One region of the Neorhizobium tunisiense genome, then DNA from elsewhere that is predicted to be linked to it. Evidence: riboswitches for the same ligand, from Rfam matches in the RefSeq annotation. Region 1 holds a riboswitch; each other region holds the start of a gene.

Region 1 (4,818 bases):
GCCGCAACGGTTCCGGCAAATCGACGCTGATGAAGATCGCGGCCGGCATGGTCGAGCCCCAGTCGGGCGAGGTGTTCCGCCATCCCTCCTCGACCATCCGCTATCTCGAACAGGCGCCGGATTTCGCCGATTATTCGACAGTGCAGGCCTATGCCGAAGCGGGCCTCGGCCCGGGCGATGATCCCTATCGCGTCACCTATCTGCTCGAACATCTGGGCCTCACCGGCCAGGAACACCCGAACACGCTCTCCGGCGGCGAATCCCGACGCGCAGCGCTTGCCCGCGTCATGGCGCCCGAACCCGACATCCTGATGCTCGACGAGCCGACCAACCATCTGGACTTGCCGACCATCGAATGGCTGGAAGACGAGCTGCGCAAGACGAGAAGCGCGCTCGTGGTAATCTCGCATGACCGGCGTTTTCTCGAAAAGGTCTCGAACGCCACCGTCTGGCTCGATCGCGGTACGTCGCGGCGCCTCAACCGCGGTTTCGGCGAATTCGAAGCCTGGCGCGATGAGGTCCTGGAAGCCGAAGAGCTGGAGCAGCACAAGCTCGGCAAGGCGATCGAGCGCGAGGAACACTGGCTGCGTTACGGCGTCACCGCACGCCGCAAGCGCAACATGCGCCGCCTCGGCGAGTTGCAGACGATGCGCGGCAATTACCGCGGCCACAAGGGGCCGCAGGGTACGGTCCAGGCGACCGTCAGTGAAGGCCGCGAATCCGGCAAGCTGGTCATCGAGGCCGAAAACATCACCAAGAGCTACGACCGGCCGATCGTCGCGCCTTTCTCGATCCGCGTGCATCGCGGCGACTGCATCGGTCTCGTCGGACCGAACGGCGCCGGCAAGACGACGCTTCTGAAAATGCTGACCGGCCAGCTGGCGCCCGACACCGGCACCGTCAAGCTCGGCACAAACCTGGAGATCGCCACGCTCGACCAGAAGCGCGAGGACCTGGACCCCGAGGACACGCTGTCCCATTATCTGACGGACGGACGCGGCGAAACGCTGCTGGTCAACGGCGAACAGCGGCATGTCGCAGGCTACATGAAGGATTTCCTGTTCCAGCCGGAGCAGATCAGGACACCGATCAAGAACCTGTCCGGCGGCGAGCGCGCCCGGCTGATGCTCGCCCGCATCATGGCAAGACCCTCGAACCTCCTGATATTGGACGAACCGACCAACGACCTCGACATCGAGACGCTGGACCTGCTGCAGGAAATCGTCGCCGGTTACACCGGCACCGTCATCCTCGTCAGCCACGACCGAGACTTCCTCGACCGCACCGTGACCTCGACCATCGCCCCCGCCAATCCCGATGCACCGGATGGCCGCTGGATCGAATATGCGGGCGGCTACACCGATATGCTGGCACAGCGCAAAGGTGCGCAGGAAGAAAGGCGTCGCGCGGAAAAGGCGGACAAGGCAAAAACCGATGCCGCGGCTCCCACCGCTGAAGCCCCCCGCAGCAAGGGCAAGCTCTCCTTCAAGCAGAAATTCGCGCTCGAAAACCTGCCGAAGGAAATGGCGAAAGCCCAGGCCGAGATCGCCGTCCGCGAGAAGAAAATGGCCGATCCCAACCTCTTCACCAAGGATCCCGCCGCCTTCAACAAGCTGGCCGCGGAGATGGAAAAGCTGCGTCAGAGCATCAGCAAAATGGAGGAAGAATGGCTGGAGCTCGAAATGCTGCGTGAGGAAATCGAAGGCTGATTTTCGATTTGTTAAGCTTAACAGGTAGTTAGCTGAAAAAAGTTTTGTCGCGGACCGGAACATATGATGTCCCGAGACGTTCTGGGTGCGAACAGTGGTCGAAATGTCCCGGGGACGGATCGGCCTGCCGGGAACCGATCAACCGAATGGGGACATCCAATGCTGACAAATGTTACGCGTCGTCGGCTGGCCACTGAGGCGATGAATCAGCGAGTTATGATCGTCGAAGACGAGTTTCTGATCGCGCTCGATGTGGCCGAGACGATCGAATCCATGGGCCTGAAAGTCGCCGGTTTTGCCAATGCCCGCAAACATGCGCTGGCTCTGGCTGCCCATGCCGATATTGCTCTGGTGGATGTCAATCTCTCCGACGGCCGGACCGGTCCGGAAATTGGCCGCGAGCTTGCCGAACAATATGGCATCACCGTAGTTTTCATGACGGGCAATCCGGAAGATGTGGAAGACGGCGTCAAAGGCTCGCTCGGCGTTCTCACCAAACCGGTCATGCCCGATGTGGTCGAGAAGGCGATCGGCTACGCCGTCGCCAACCGGCTCGGCGGCATGGCGGTCGTTCCGCGTGAACTGAAAGTGTTTTCTCAGAACCGCTGAGAAATCTTGATCCTGCGGGATCCGCCCGTAGCCGGCAAGAGGCCGCCTCTTGCCAGCCATTCCCACCACCGCTAAATCTGATCCGCTCTAACGGGGTGCCGCGCGTTTTCACGCGGCTGAGAGGCCTTCGGGCCAACCCGCGGAACCTGATCCGGTTAACACCGGCGGAGGGATTAGACGGCTCTTCATCAGCGCCTGGTCCCCTTTGTCACCAAAACGAGGAGACGCTCATGCGCGGGACCATTCTTTCGATATTCGCGGCCGCGGCCGTCTTTTCCCTGTCCGCGCCCGCCGAAGCGCAGGAAAAGACGCTGACCGTCTACACCTACGAGAGTTTCATTTCCGACTGGGGACCAGGACCCAAGGTCAAGGAGGCGTTCGAGAAGACCTGCGCCTGCAAGCTCAATTTCGTCGGCGTCGCCGACGGCGTGGCGCTTCTCACCCGCCTGAAACTCGAAGGCCCGGGTACCGATGCCGATATCGCGCTCGGCCTCGATACCAACCTGATCTCCGAGGCGAAAGCGACCGGCCTCTTCGAGCCGCATGGGCTCGACGCCTCGGCGGCCAAGGTCCCTGGCAATTACAGCGACGACACGTTCATCCCCTACGACTACGGCCATTTCGCCATCGTCTACGATGCGCAGGCGATGAAGAACCCGCCCAAAAGCCTCAAGGAATTGGTCGAGGGCGATCCGGCGCAGAAGATCGCCATCGAGGACCCGCGCACCTCGACACCGGGCCTCGGCCTGCTGCTCTGGGTGAAATCGGTCTATGGCGACAAGGCTCCGGAGGCCTGGATAAAGCTTCGCAGGCGAGTGCTGACCGTCACTCCCGGCTGGTCGGAAGCCTACGGCCTGTTCACCAAGGGCGAAGTGCCGATGGTGTTCTCATACACGACCTCGCCGGCCTATCACATGATCGAGGAGAAGACAGACCGCTACCAGGCCGCCTCCTTCTCCGAAGGTCACTATATCCAGATCGAAGTCGCCGGCATGCTGAAGGGGGCGAAGGACAAGGATCTGGCGAAACAGTTCCTGAAATTCATGGTGTCTCCGGCCTTCCAGGACGTCATCCCGACCACCAACTGGATGATGCCAGCTGCCAAGACGTCCGAGCCGCTTCCCGACGCCTTCGGCAAGCTGGTTCAGCCAGCAAAGACGTTCCTGATGGGCTCGGACGAGGTCGCCAGGAACCGGCAGGCCTGGATCGACGAATGGCTGACCGCCATGAGCATGAACTGATCCGATGCTGACGCGCGCTGAACGGAGAAGGGGGATAGGCTGGGGGCTGCTGAGCCTTACCGGAATCGCCTTCTTCGTCGGCATGGCGGTCGCCGCACTTCTGTCCTTCGATGCCGGCAGCACCCAAAGCCGGCTGTTCACCGCTTATACCTGGCGAATTCTGCGCTTCACCCTGTTGCAGGCGGCTCTCTCGACACTCCTGTCGGTGGTTTTCGCACTCCCCGTCGCCCTCGCGCTCGCGCGCCGCCCAGGTTTTCCGGGCCGCATCTGGATCATACGGCTGATGGCATTGCCGATGGGCCTGCCGGTGCTGATCGGCGCGCTGGGCCTGATCGGCATCTGGGGCCGGCAAGGAGTAATGAACAGCCTGCTGTTGAAACTGGGCCTTGAGCAACCGGTGAGCATTTACGGGCTATCCGGCATCTTGATTGCACATGTGTTCTTCAACCTGCCGCTCGCCGCAAGGCTGTTGCTGGCGGCACTGGAACGGTTGCCGGCGGAATATTGGCTGCTTTCGTCAGGCCTGGGGATGAAACCCTTTTCCGTCTTCCGTTTCATCGAGTGGCCGGCGGCGCGCCGGGTCATCCCCGGAATAACGGGCTTGATCTTCATGCTCTGCGCCACGAGTTTCACGCTCGTCCTGGTGCTTGGCGGCGGGCCGGCCGCAACGACGCTTGAAGTAGCGATCTACCAGTCGCTGCGTTTCGATTTCGATCCGCCGCGCGCCATAGCGCTGTCGCTGCTGCAGATCGGCATTACGGCGCTCATACTGATCGCGATCTCGTTTCTTCCAGCCCCTGACGACGCTGGCGTGACCGCCGGCCGGGCGACCCGCCGGTTCGATGGCCGAACGTTGCCGGCAAGGCTTTGGGATACGCTCGCTATCCTGCTCGCCACGACATTCCTGATCCTGCCGCTCGCATCCATCGTTGGCGCAGGCGTCCAGGCCAATCTCTGGGGCCTCGTCAACAGCGCCGCCTTCCTGCGCGCTGCCTGGACCAGTTTCACCATTGCGCTTTCCGCCGGCCTGTTGGCCGTTCTGATCTCGCTGGCGATGATTGCCGGGCGTGAGGCAATAGCCGACATGAAGCGGCCCGGCGGAACGGCCAGGGCGTTTTCCGTGTCCTTGGGTGGAATGTCCTCGCTGGTGCTGCTCGTGCCGCCGGTCGTGCTCGGGACCGGCTGGTTCCTGATGCTGCGCCCGTTCGGCGATGTCGCGCGCTTCGCCCCGGCGCTGGTGGCGATCATCAACATGCTGA
Region 2 (4,818 bases), on a different contig from region 1:
CTCCGGCGACGGAAGCGGGAGGATTGTAGGCCGAAAGCTGGAGGACGGGGATGATGAAGCGGTTAAGTCATTGGAGACGCTGGAAGGCGGCGGCGAATTATCCACGGGCAAAACAGCATCGGAAGGCGCACCCCGCCATACCCCCCTCTGTCCTGCCGGACATCTCCCCCTCAAGGGGGGAGATCGGCCAGAAGCAAGGTCCTAGCCGACCAGGAGCCTTGAGATCGCCGAGAGATTGCCGAACTCTGCTCCCTGTCGGCGTTTTGCCGTCGCACAAATCAGAGAGGGACCGCTGAGCAAGCCTCCCTCGATCCCCCCCTTGAGGGGGAGATGTCCGGCAGGACAGAGGGGGGTGACCTGGCCTCGACGTCGAAGGGCGTGGGATCAGCTCACGCCTTCCCCACCGGCATATAGAGATCGCCGCCATCGCGATACTTGGCGGCCATCGCCTCCAGGCCCTCCTTCTGCGCCTCGGCGCGAATATCGTGGGAAATCCGCATCGAGCAGAATTTCGGACCGCACATGGAGCAGAAATGCGCCACCTTGTGCGCCTCCTTGGGTAGCGTCTCGTCGTGGAAGGAGCGTGCCGTTTCCGGATCGAGCGAGAGATTGAACTGATCCTCCCAGCGAAACTCGAACCGGGCGCGCGACAGCGCATCGTCCCGCACCTGCGCCGCGGGATGGCCCTTGGCGAGATCGGCTGCGTGTGCAGCGATCTTGTAGGTGATCACGCCCACCTTGACGTCGTTGCGGTCCGGCAGGCCGAGATGTTCCTTTGGCGTCACGTAGCAGAGCATGGCGGTGCCGAACCAGCCGATCATCGCAGCCCCGATGCCCGACGTGATGTGGTCGTAACCCGGCGCGATATCGGTAGTCAGCGGACCGAGCGTATAAAACGGCGCCTCGCCGCAGACGGCGAGCTGCTTGTCCATATTGGCCTTGATCTTGTGCATTGGCACATGGCCAGGGCCTTCGATCATCACCTGGCAATCCTTCGCCCAGGCGATTTTCGTCAGCTCACCGAGGGTTTCCAGTTCCGCAAACTGCGCCGCATCGTTGGCATCGGCGATCGAACCCGGGCGCAGGCCATCTCCAAGCGAGAAGGAGACGTCGTAGGCCCGGGCGATGTCGCAGATTTCCTCAAAATGCTCGTAGAGAAAACTCTCCCTGTGATGGTGCAGACACCACTTGGCCATGATCGAGCCGCCGCGGGAAACGATGCCGGTGACGCGGTTGACGGTGAGCGGGATATAGGCGAGCCGCACGCCCGCATGGATGGTGAAGTAGTCGACGCCCTGCTCGGCCTGCTCGATCAGCGTGTCGCGATAGACTTCCCAGGTGAGGTCCTCGGCAATGCCGTTCACCTTTTCGAGCGCCTGGTAGAGCGGCACGGTGCCGATCGGCACCGGCGAATTGCGGATGATCCACTCGCGGATATTGTGGATGTTGCGGCCGGTCGACAGGTCCATGACCGTATCGGCACCCCAGCGGATCGCCCAGACCATCTTCTCGACTTCCTCGGCCATCGACGAGGTGACGGCCGAATTGCCGATATTGGCATTGATCTTCACCAGGAAGTTACGGCCGATGATCATCGGTTCGGATTCCGGGTGGTTGATATTGGCGGGAATGATCGCCCTGCCTTCGGCGACTTCGCGTCGAACGAACTCGGGCGTCACGAAGTCCGGCACATGGGCGCCGAAACTTTCGCCGTCGCGGATGAGTGGCTCGCTGGCCGCCTGCCGGCCGAGGTTCTCGCGGATGGCGACGAATTCCATCTCCGGCGTGACGATGCCGGCCCGCGCATAAGCGAGCTGGGTGACGGCCCTGCCCGCCTTCGCCTTGAAGGGCTGGTTGCGGACCGGGAATTCCGGCGTCAGGTGGCTCCCGGACACGAAGCCGTTGTCCTCCGGCCTGACGATACGGCCCTCATAGGCCTCGACATCGCCGCGGGCGGCAATCCAGCTTTCGCGCAGGCGCGGCAGGCCGGCATCAATGCTGATCGCGGTGCCTTCGGCGGTATAGGGTCCGGAGGAATCGTAGACGGTGACCGGCGGTTCGCCGGAGGTCGGATGCAATGCGATCTGGCGCATCGGCACGCGGATGTCCGGATGGATCGTTCCTGCTTTCAGGACTTTCGTGGAAGCGGGAAGCGGGCCGGTGGTGACGACCGGGGTAAGCTTGGTGGCTGCGATATTCATGGCTCAAGGCTCCAAGGTTTGACGTTTGGAGACCCAGTTCCAGTGTTGGAATGATGGAAAAACACCCCGGAATCCGAAGGACGGTTTCCCGTCCTTGTTACCGCAGCGCCCGCACCGTCCCTACGCCAGTATGAACTGGATCAGGTTCAACGGGTCACTGCGCCTCGGCCGGCCAAAGCCGATCCGACCAGCAGTATCTCAGCCCCTTGGCGGGACCCCCCTGGTGAATGGCGCCATCAGAAACCCGCGGGCCGTTGATGTCAAGCCGAGCCATGCCGATGGCGATCGATCGGATTTTACGGAATCCCGCAGCCCTAACTTCACGACGTTTATTACCGGAATCTTATGCTTTCCTGCGTAGTAAAGTCTCCAGCGATGAACGCAGAATTCGAACGATCCGGAGACGTCGAGATGAACGAGACCATTCGCGAATTGCTGACACGGGTAGGCGGCCTTCCGGTCGCGGTGACTGACCTGGAAGACGGCGCCGACCTTTATGCGGCCGGCCTCTCCTCCTTTGCATCGGTGCAACTGATGCTGGGCCTCGAAGAGGCCTTCGACATCGAGTTTCCCGACAGCCTTTTGAACCGCAAGTCCTTCGCCAGCATAGCTGCGATCGAGCAGACGGTTTCGCAGATCCTGAAAGCCCGCGAGGCCGCTTGAGATGAGCCTCCCCGCCTTTGCCGCCGACATGAGCCTGAGCGCCCGCGCTCACCGCGTGGCAGCCGTTGCGGCTGAATTTGCTGACCAGGTCGACCATGACGGCCGCTTCCCGCGCGAGGCGGTCGATGCCATGAAGGCCGAGCGCCTGATCGGAATACAGATCCCGGCCGCATTCGGCGGCGAGGGTGCCTCGATCACCGAGATCGCCGAGGTCTGCTCCATCCTGGGACAGGCCTGCGCCGCAAGCGCCATGGTTTTCGCCATGCACCAGATCAAGGTTTCGAGCCTGGTGGAACACGGTGGCGACAGTGAATGGCACAGGGACTTCATGCGCGAACTTGCAGGCCGCCAGCTTCTCGTCGCCTCCGCGACGACCGAGGGCGGCATCGGCGGCAATATGCGCAACTCGATCTGCGCGATCGAGGTCGAGGGCGATGCCTGCCGCCTGACGAAGGATGCGACGGTGATTTCCTACGGCGCCCATGCCGATGCGATCATGGTCACCTCGCGCTCCAACGAGAACGCCGCTCCGACCGACCAGGTCATGACCGTCTTCAGACAAGGCCAGTATACCCTGCAGAAGACCGTCGACTGGGATACGCTCGGCATGCGCGGCACCTGCTCGGACGGTTTTCTCTTCAGAGGCGAAGCGCCGTCCGTCCAGATCTTTCCAAAGCCGTTCGCCGAGATCGCGGCGCAATCGATGCTCGCCACCTCGCATCTCCTCTGGAGCGCGGTCTGGTACGGGATCGCCGCCGACGCGGTACTGCGCGCCCAGGCCTTCGTGCGGGCCGCCGCCCGCAAGGCGGGCGGCACCCAGCCGCCCGGCGCGCTGAGGCTCGCCGAAGCCTCGAACCTGCTGCAGCTCCTCAAGGCCGGCATCCTCTCCGGCCTGAAGATCTACGCGGATGCCAAGGCGGATCACGACCAGCTGTCGTCCATGGCTTTTTCGATCGCCATGAACAACGTCAAGCTGGCCTCTTCCGAGACGATCCTGACCATCATCAACCAGGCGATGATCATCTGCGGCATCATGGGCTACAAGAACGGTACGCCTTACAGCCTCGGCCGGCATCTGCGCGATGCGCATTCCGCCCAGCTGATGATTTCCAACGACCGCATTCTCGGCAATACGTCGACCATGCTGCTCGTTCAGAAACCGGACACCAGCCTGCTCGGCTGACGCCCCTATCATTTCAGATGTAAACCATTGAAAAGAATGAGGTAAAGCCATGGATATGCAAGTTTCCTTTCTCGACCGCCTGTTCGATGCAGGCCTGCTGATCGAGACGGGCGTCGACGGACTGTATGGCCGCAGCGGCCAGTTCGAAGACGTCATCGCCGCCTTCGAGCGGTTGATCGACAAGGTTGGCGGTGCCGACGGTGCCGAGGCGATGCGCTTCCCGCCCGGCATGAACCGCGCCTTCTTCGAGACCAGCGGCTACATGAAGAGCTTTCCGCAGCTCGCCGGCACGGTCCACTCGTTCTGCGGCAACGAGCTCGACCATATGAGCCTCCTGAAATGCATGGAGGTCGGCGAGGAGGACTGGACCAAGGGTCAGGAAGCGACCGACATCGTGCTGACGCCGGCCGCCTGCTATCCGCTCTATCCGACCGTTGCGCGCCGCGGCAACCTGCCCGCCGGCGGCAGCCTCTTCGACCTGCAGAGCTACTGCTTCCGCCACGAGCCCTCCAAGGATCCGGCCCGCCAGCAGCTGTTCCGCATGCGCGAATATGTCTGCATGGGTACCGAACAACACGTCACCGATTTCCGCCAGCTTTGGATGGATCGCGGCGTCGAGATGATGAGGTCGGTCGGCCTCGACGTCACCATCGACATCGCCAACGACCCGTTCTTCGGCCGCGCCGGCAAGATGCTGGTCAACAATCAGCGCGACCAGAACCTGAAGTTCGAGCTGCTGATCCCGATCACCTCTGTCGCCAAGCCCACCGC
Region 3 (4,818 bases), on a different contig from region 1:
CGCTGGTCGAGAAATACGGCTGTAAGGTCAGCTACGTCCTCGGCGGCACCGGCGATCGGCGCGCCCGCGCCTATGCGGAGCGCGGCCGCCCGAGCTTCGACGTTCTCTACCTCAACATCTTCGAAAGCCGCCAGGCCGTGAAGGACGGCGTGACCCAGGCGCCGACGCCGGCCGTCAAGAACTTCGAAGCGCTTTACCCGAGCGCCCGCAAGGGTGGTTATGGCGTTGCCTTCAACCCCTGCACGATCGTCTACGACAAGACCAAGGCGTCGAAGCCGATCACCTCCTGGAAGGACATGTGGAACCCGGAGTGGAAGGGCCGCATCGCCTGGCCGGACGGTCTCGGCGCCGAAGGCATTTCCGCGCTGATGATGGCGGCCCGCGTCTGGGGCGGTGATGAAAAGAACGCCGACATCGCCTTCGAAAAGGTCAAGCAACTGAAGCCGTTTGCGGCGATCCAGGGCAGCCAAGCGCAGCTTTTCGAAATGTTCGACCAGAAGCTCGCCGACCTTTCCGTCGAGTTCGGCAGCTTCACGCAGTCCTATGTCGAAACTCGCAATCCCAATATAGCGATCGCCAAGCCGGTCGAGGGGCAGGCGCTTTCGATGAACGTCGCCTGCATCACCGAAGGCACGAAGAACCAGAAGCTCGCGGAAGAGTGGATCAACCTGCATCTCTCCGAGCCCTGCATGCTCGCCTATGCACGCCAGATCTATTACTCGCCGACCGTCAGCAACATCACTGTCCCGGACGACCTCAAGTCGAAGCTCGTGCTCGGCGACGAGCAGGTCAGCAAGCTCGTCGATTTCGATTGGGACGTGATCAACGCCAGCCGCGCCAAGTGGCAGGCGAAATACGATCGGGAGATCGCGGGATGAACCGTTGGATCGGGCCGGCGCTTGCAGCGCCGGTCACCCTTTGGCTGCTTCTGTCCTTTGCGGCGCCGATGTTCGTGGTCCTCGTGCTCTCCCTGCACGAGTATCCCGATCCTTTCGGCCCGCTGTTCCTGGCGCCGTCGATCGCCCAGTTCCGGGATATCGTCTCCGACAGTTTCTATTTCGGCGTCGTTTCCGAAACCATCCTGCTCGGCCTCGGCGTCACCGTCATCACCGCGCTTCTCGGTTATCCGCTCGCCCACTGGCTGGCGCGCATGCCGGTGAAATACCGCGCGGCCGCGTTCGCGGTCATCCTCATTCCGCTGCTCACCAATGTGGTGGTGCGCTCGCTCGGCATCATCCTGCTGCTCGCGCCGGAGGGGCTGATCAATTCGGTCACCGGCCTCGTCGGCATTCCGCCGGCCCGGTTCATGCTGTTCACGCATGGCGCGGTTGCAGTCGCGCTGGCGCAGGTCTTCCTGCCGTTCATGGTGCTGGCGCTTTACGACAACCTGCAGAACACGTCTCCGCGCGTGCACGAGGCGGCTCAGAGCCTTGGGGCGTCTCCGGCGGTCCGGTTCCTCACCGTCGACCTGCCGCTCTCGCTGCCCGGCCTGCGCTCCGGCGCCGTCATCGTTTTCCTGATGGCGACCACGGCCTATGTCTCCGCGTCGCTGCTCGGCGGCAAGAAGGTCTGGACGACCGGCATGCTGGTGCTGCAGGAGGCGATCAAGAACCTCAACGCGCCGCTTGCCGCAGCCCTTGCGATCATCATGACCGTCACCGGTCTCGCCTTCGCGGCGCTTTGCGCGTATTCGCTCAACCGCCTGATGCCGTGGCTGAAGGGCAAGCCCAGCAATCCGTGGAGCATTCCGCGCTGGATCGTGCCTGTCATCAATATCCTCGGCCCGATTGTTTCGAAACTGCTGCTCGCCACCTCGCTGCTGCTCCTGCTGCTGCCGCTGGTGCTCGTCTGCATCCAGAGCTTCAACGACGTGCCGCAGGCGACGGCTTCCGGTTTTCGTGGCTTCACGCTGAAATGGTACGAGGCCGTATTCTTCGCGGGCACCTATGCGGATGCCTTCTGGGTGTCGGTGCGGCTCGCCGTCAGCTCCATGCTGGTGGCGCTGGCGCTCTCGCTGCCGGCAGCCTTCGCGCTTGCCCGCTATCCCTTCAAGGGCCGGTCCGCGCTGCTGACCTTCTGGCTGCTGCCGATGTCGCTGCCGCATGTGGCTATCGGCGTCGGCATGCTGCGGCTCTTGCAGATCTATCTGATCGTGCCGCCGTTCCTCGGCCTCGTGGCGATCCATGTGATCGTCATCCTGCCCTTCGCGATCACGCTGCTGACCACCTCGGTCATGGGCCTCGACCGGGCGCAGGAGGAAGCGGCCGCAAGCCTCGGGGCAAGCCCCGCGCGGCGGTTCTTCCTGGTCATCATGCCGGGACTGGCGCCAGGGCTGTTTGCGGCCGGCATCGTCGGCTTCCTCCTGAGCTTCGGCGAGGTGACCGTCACGAGCTTCCTCACCACCGCCCGACTGACGACCCTGCCGGTGCGCATCTACTCGGAATCGACCTTCAGCCTTGAGCCGACCGCGCATGCGATCTCGGCGGTGCTGATCGTCTTCACCGTCATCGCGCTGGTCCTGGTCGGCAGGGTGGTTCGCCTCGACCGTCTCTACGCACGATAAATGGGAAACGACAGCGGGCCGGTCGTCCGGCCTGCTTGACAGGCATACTGAAAACCGACAGTTATCGTCTCAATTCCGAGGGGGGCATCTTGACGATGCTGAGATGGCGGTGAGCCGGACCCTTGAACCTGATCCGGGTCATGCCGGCGTAGGAACGGAAATAGGCGTCGCCCGACGATTTTTTCTCTTCTCCGCTTCACCTGGATCTCCGTGATTGAGCTGATCTGGAGATCGACCGATGACATCCATTCTTTCCGTATCCCCCCGCGCGTCTGTGGTCGTCACGCGTAGGTCCGGCGCCTAGCATCATGCGCGCGTCTCACGCGGTGATCGGCCTCGTCCTGCTTGTCGCTCTCTGGCAGGCCGGCGTCTGGCTGTTTACTCCACCCCGCTACATCCTGCCGTCTCCGATTGCGGTGGTCTCCGCATTCTCGCGGCAGCCGGGTTTCCTGCTGCAGAATAGCGCCGTGACGCTGACGGAAATCGCGCTCGGCTTGGTGATCGGTGCTGGCCTCGGTGCCGCCACCGCCTTCGGCGTTGCGGCGCTGCCGCGGCTGGGTCGTCTCGTCTGGCCGATGGTGCTAATCCTGCAGGCTTTTCCGGTCTTCGTGCTGGCGCCGATCCTGGTTCTTTGGCTCGGTTTCGGGCTTGCCTCGAAAGTAGCGATGACGACGATCATCATCTTCTTTCCCGTTGCGTCGGCCTTTGCCGATGGTCTTCGCCGCACCGATCAGGAAATCCTCGACGCCGTCTCCCTGGAGGGTGCAAGCCACTGGCAGACGCTGGTCTCGATGCGGGTGCCGCTGGCGATCCCGAGCCTCGTCTCGGGCCTCAGGGTCGCGGCCCCGCTGGCCCCGCTCGGTGCGGTTGTCGGCGAGTGGGTCGGCGCCTCTGGCGGGCTCGGTTTCGTCATGATCCAGGCCAATGCCCGCATGCAGACCGACACGGTGTTTGCGGCGATGGTCATACTCGCCATACTCACCCTAACCTTAAGGCTTCTCATCGACCGGCTGACCGCCGGTCTCGCCCCCTGGGCCAGCGAAGCCGATCCAGCACCCTCATCCGCATCAAGGAGTTCCGTCCGATCATGATCCGTATCCTCACCGCGTCCTTCATCGCGCTCGCCAGTCTGGCCGCGCCCGCTTCCGCGCAGGCGGCCGACAAGCTCAGCGTGCTGCTCGAATGGTTCGTCAATCCGGACCATGCGCCGATGGTGATCGCCCAGCAGCGCGGCCTGTTTGCCGATGCCAATCTGGACGTCGAGCTCATCCCGCCGTCCGACCCTTCCGCGGTACCGCGTCTTGTCTCGGCCGGTCAGGCGGATATCGGCATCCATTACCAGCCTAATCTCTATCTCGACCACGAGGCTGGCCTGCCGCTGGTGCGGTTCGGCACCCTGGTCGAAACTCCGCTGAATACCGTCACGGCTCTGGCGGACGGTCCGATCAAGAGCCTCAAAGACCTCAAGGGCAAGAAGGTGGGCTTTTCCGTCACCGGCTTCGAGGATGCCATGCTGAAGCGCATGCTGGCTTCGGAAGGCCTTTCCAACGACGATGTGGAACTGATCAACGTCAATTTCTCGCTGTCGCCCTCGCTGATCGGCGGAAAGGTGGACGCGACGCTCGGCGGGTTCCGCAATTTCGAACTGACCCAGATGAAGCTGGAAGGCCATGCCGGCCGCGCGTTCTTCCCGGAGGAGCATGGCGTTCCGGCCTATGACGAGCTGATCTTCGTCACCCGTCGTGATTTGGCCGCCGACAACCGGCTGCCGCGTTTCCTGCACGCCGTCGAACAGGCCTCGATCTTCATCACCAATCATCCGCAGGAAGCCTGGCAGCTTTTCATCAAGGCCTATCCGAACCTCGACGACGAGCTGAACCGCACGGCCTTCTTCGATACGCTGCCGCGTTTTGCCAAGCGCCCGGCCGCACTTGACCAGGGCCGTTACCAGCGTTTCGCCGCCTTCATGCAGGAAATGGGGTTGATCAAGGCCGTGCCTCCAATCGCAGACGTCGCGGTCGAAATCAAATAGGCCAAGTCGCTGATATCGTTTGATTTGAACTTCGGGGTTCGCGTAACGTGATTTCCATGCCAGATAGGCTTTCAACGTTACGTACCCCGGAGTTTTCTTGGCCATCGGACTTGCTCATGCGGAACTGATCGCGGTTTTGTCCGCCGTCACCGGCGACGAGCCGCGTGTCATGACGGTTCGCTCCGGAGATGCGCTGCCGTCGGGGCCTTTCGAGCTCGGCCAC

The links. A riboswitch is a leader RNA that binds a small molecule or an ion and turns the genes downstream of it on or off. The one in region 1 is predicted to bind thiamine pyrophosphate.
Region 2: it holds a riboswitch for thiamine pyrophosphate, as region 1 does, so the genes downstream of both, thiC (phosphomethylpyrimidine synthase ThiC) here and thiB (thiamine ABC transporter substrate binding subunit) in region 1, are expected to answer to the same signal.
Region 3: it holds a riboswitch for thiamine pyrophosphate, as region 1 does, so the genes downstream of both, ABCW43_RS13830 (ABC transporter permease) here and thiB (thiamine ABC transporter substrate binding subunit) in region 1, are expected to answer to the same signal.

The regions. Positions count from the first base shown of each region.
Region 1 is NZ_JBDIUU010000003.1:185,133-189,950, reverse strand. Features, by position in the region: gene ABCW43_RS14995 (ABC-F family ATP-binding cassette domain-containing protein) at 1-1,709, shown strand, start outside; gene ABCW43_RS14990 (response regulator) at 1,869-2,318, shown strand; TPP riboswitch at 2,400-2,508, shown strand; gene thiB (thiamine ABC transporter substrate binding subunit) at 2,549-3,559, shown strand; gene thiP (thiamine/thiamine pyrophosphate ABC transporter permease ThiP) at 3,564-4,818, shown strand, end outside.
Region 2 is NZ_JBDIUU010000012.1:187,138-191,955, reverse strand. Features, by position in the region: gene thiC (phosphomethylpyrimidine synthase ThiC) at 390-2,201, opposite strand; TPP riboswitch at 2,301-2,433, opposite strand; gene ABCW43_RS27875 (acyl carrier protein) at 2,613-2,864, shown strand; gene ABCW43_RS27870 (acyl-CoA dehydrogenase family protein) at 2,866-4,047, shown strand; gene ABCW43_RS27865 (amino acid--[acyl-carrier-protein] ligase) at 4,097-4,818, shown strand, end outside.
Region 3 is NZ_JBDIUU010000002.1:953,211-958,028, forward strand. Features, by position in the region: gene ABCW43_RS13820 (ABC transporter substrate-binding protein) at 1-878, shown strand, start outside; gene ABCW43_RS13825 (ABC transporter permease subunit) at 875-2,563, shown strand; TPP riboswitch at 2,632-2,735, shown strand; gene ABCW43_RS13830 (ABC transporter permease) at 2,872-3,654, shown strand; gene ABCW43_RS13835 (ABC transporter substrate-binding protein) at 3,651-4,595, shown strand; gene ABCW43_RS13840 (NUDIX hydrolase) at 4,693-4,818, shown strand, end outside.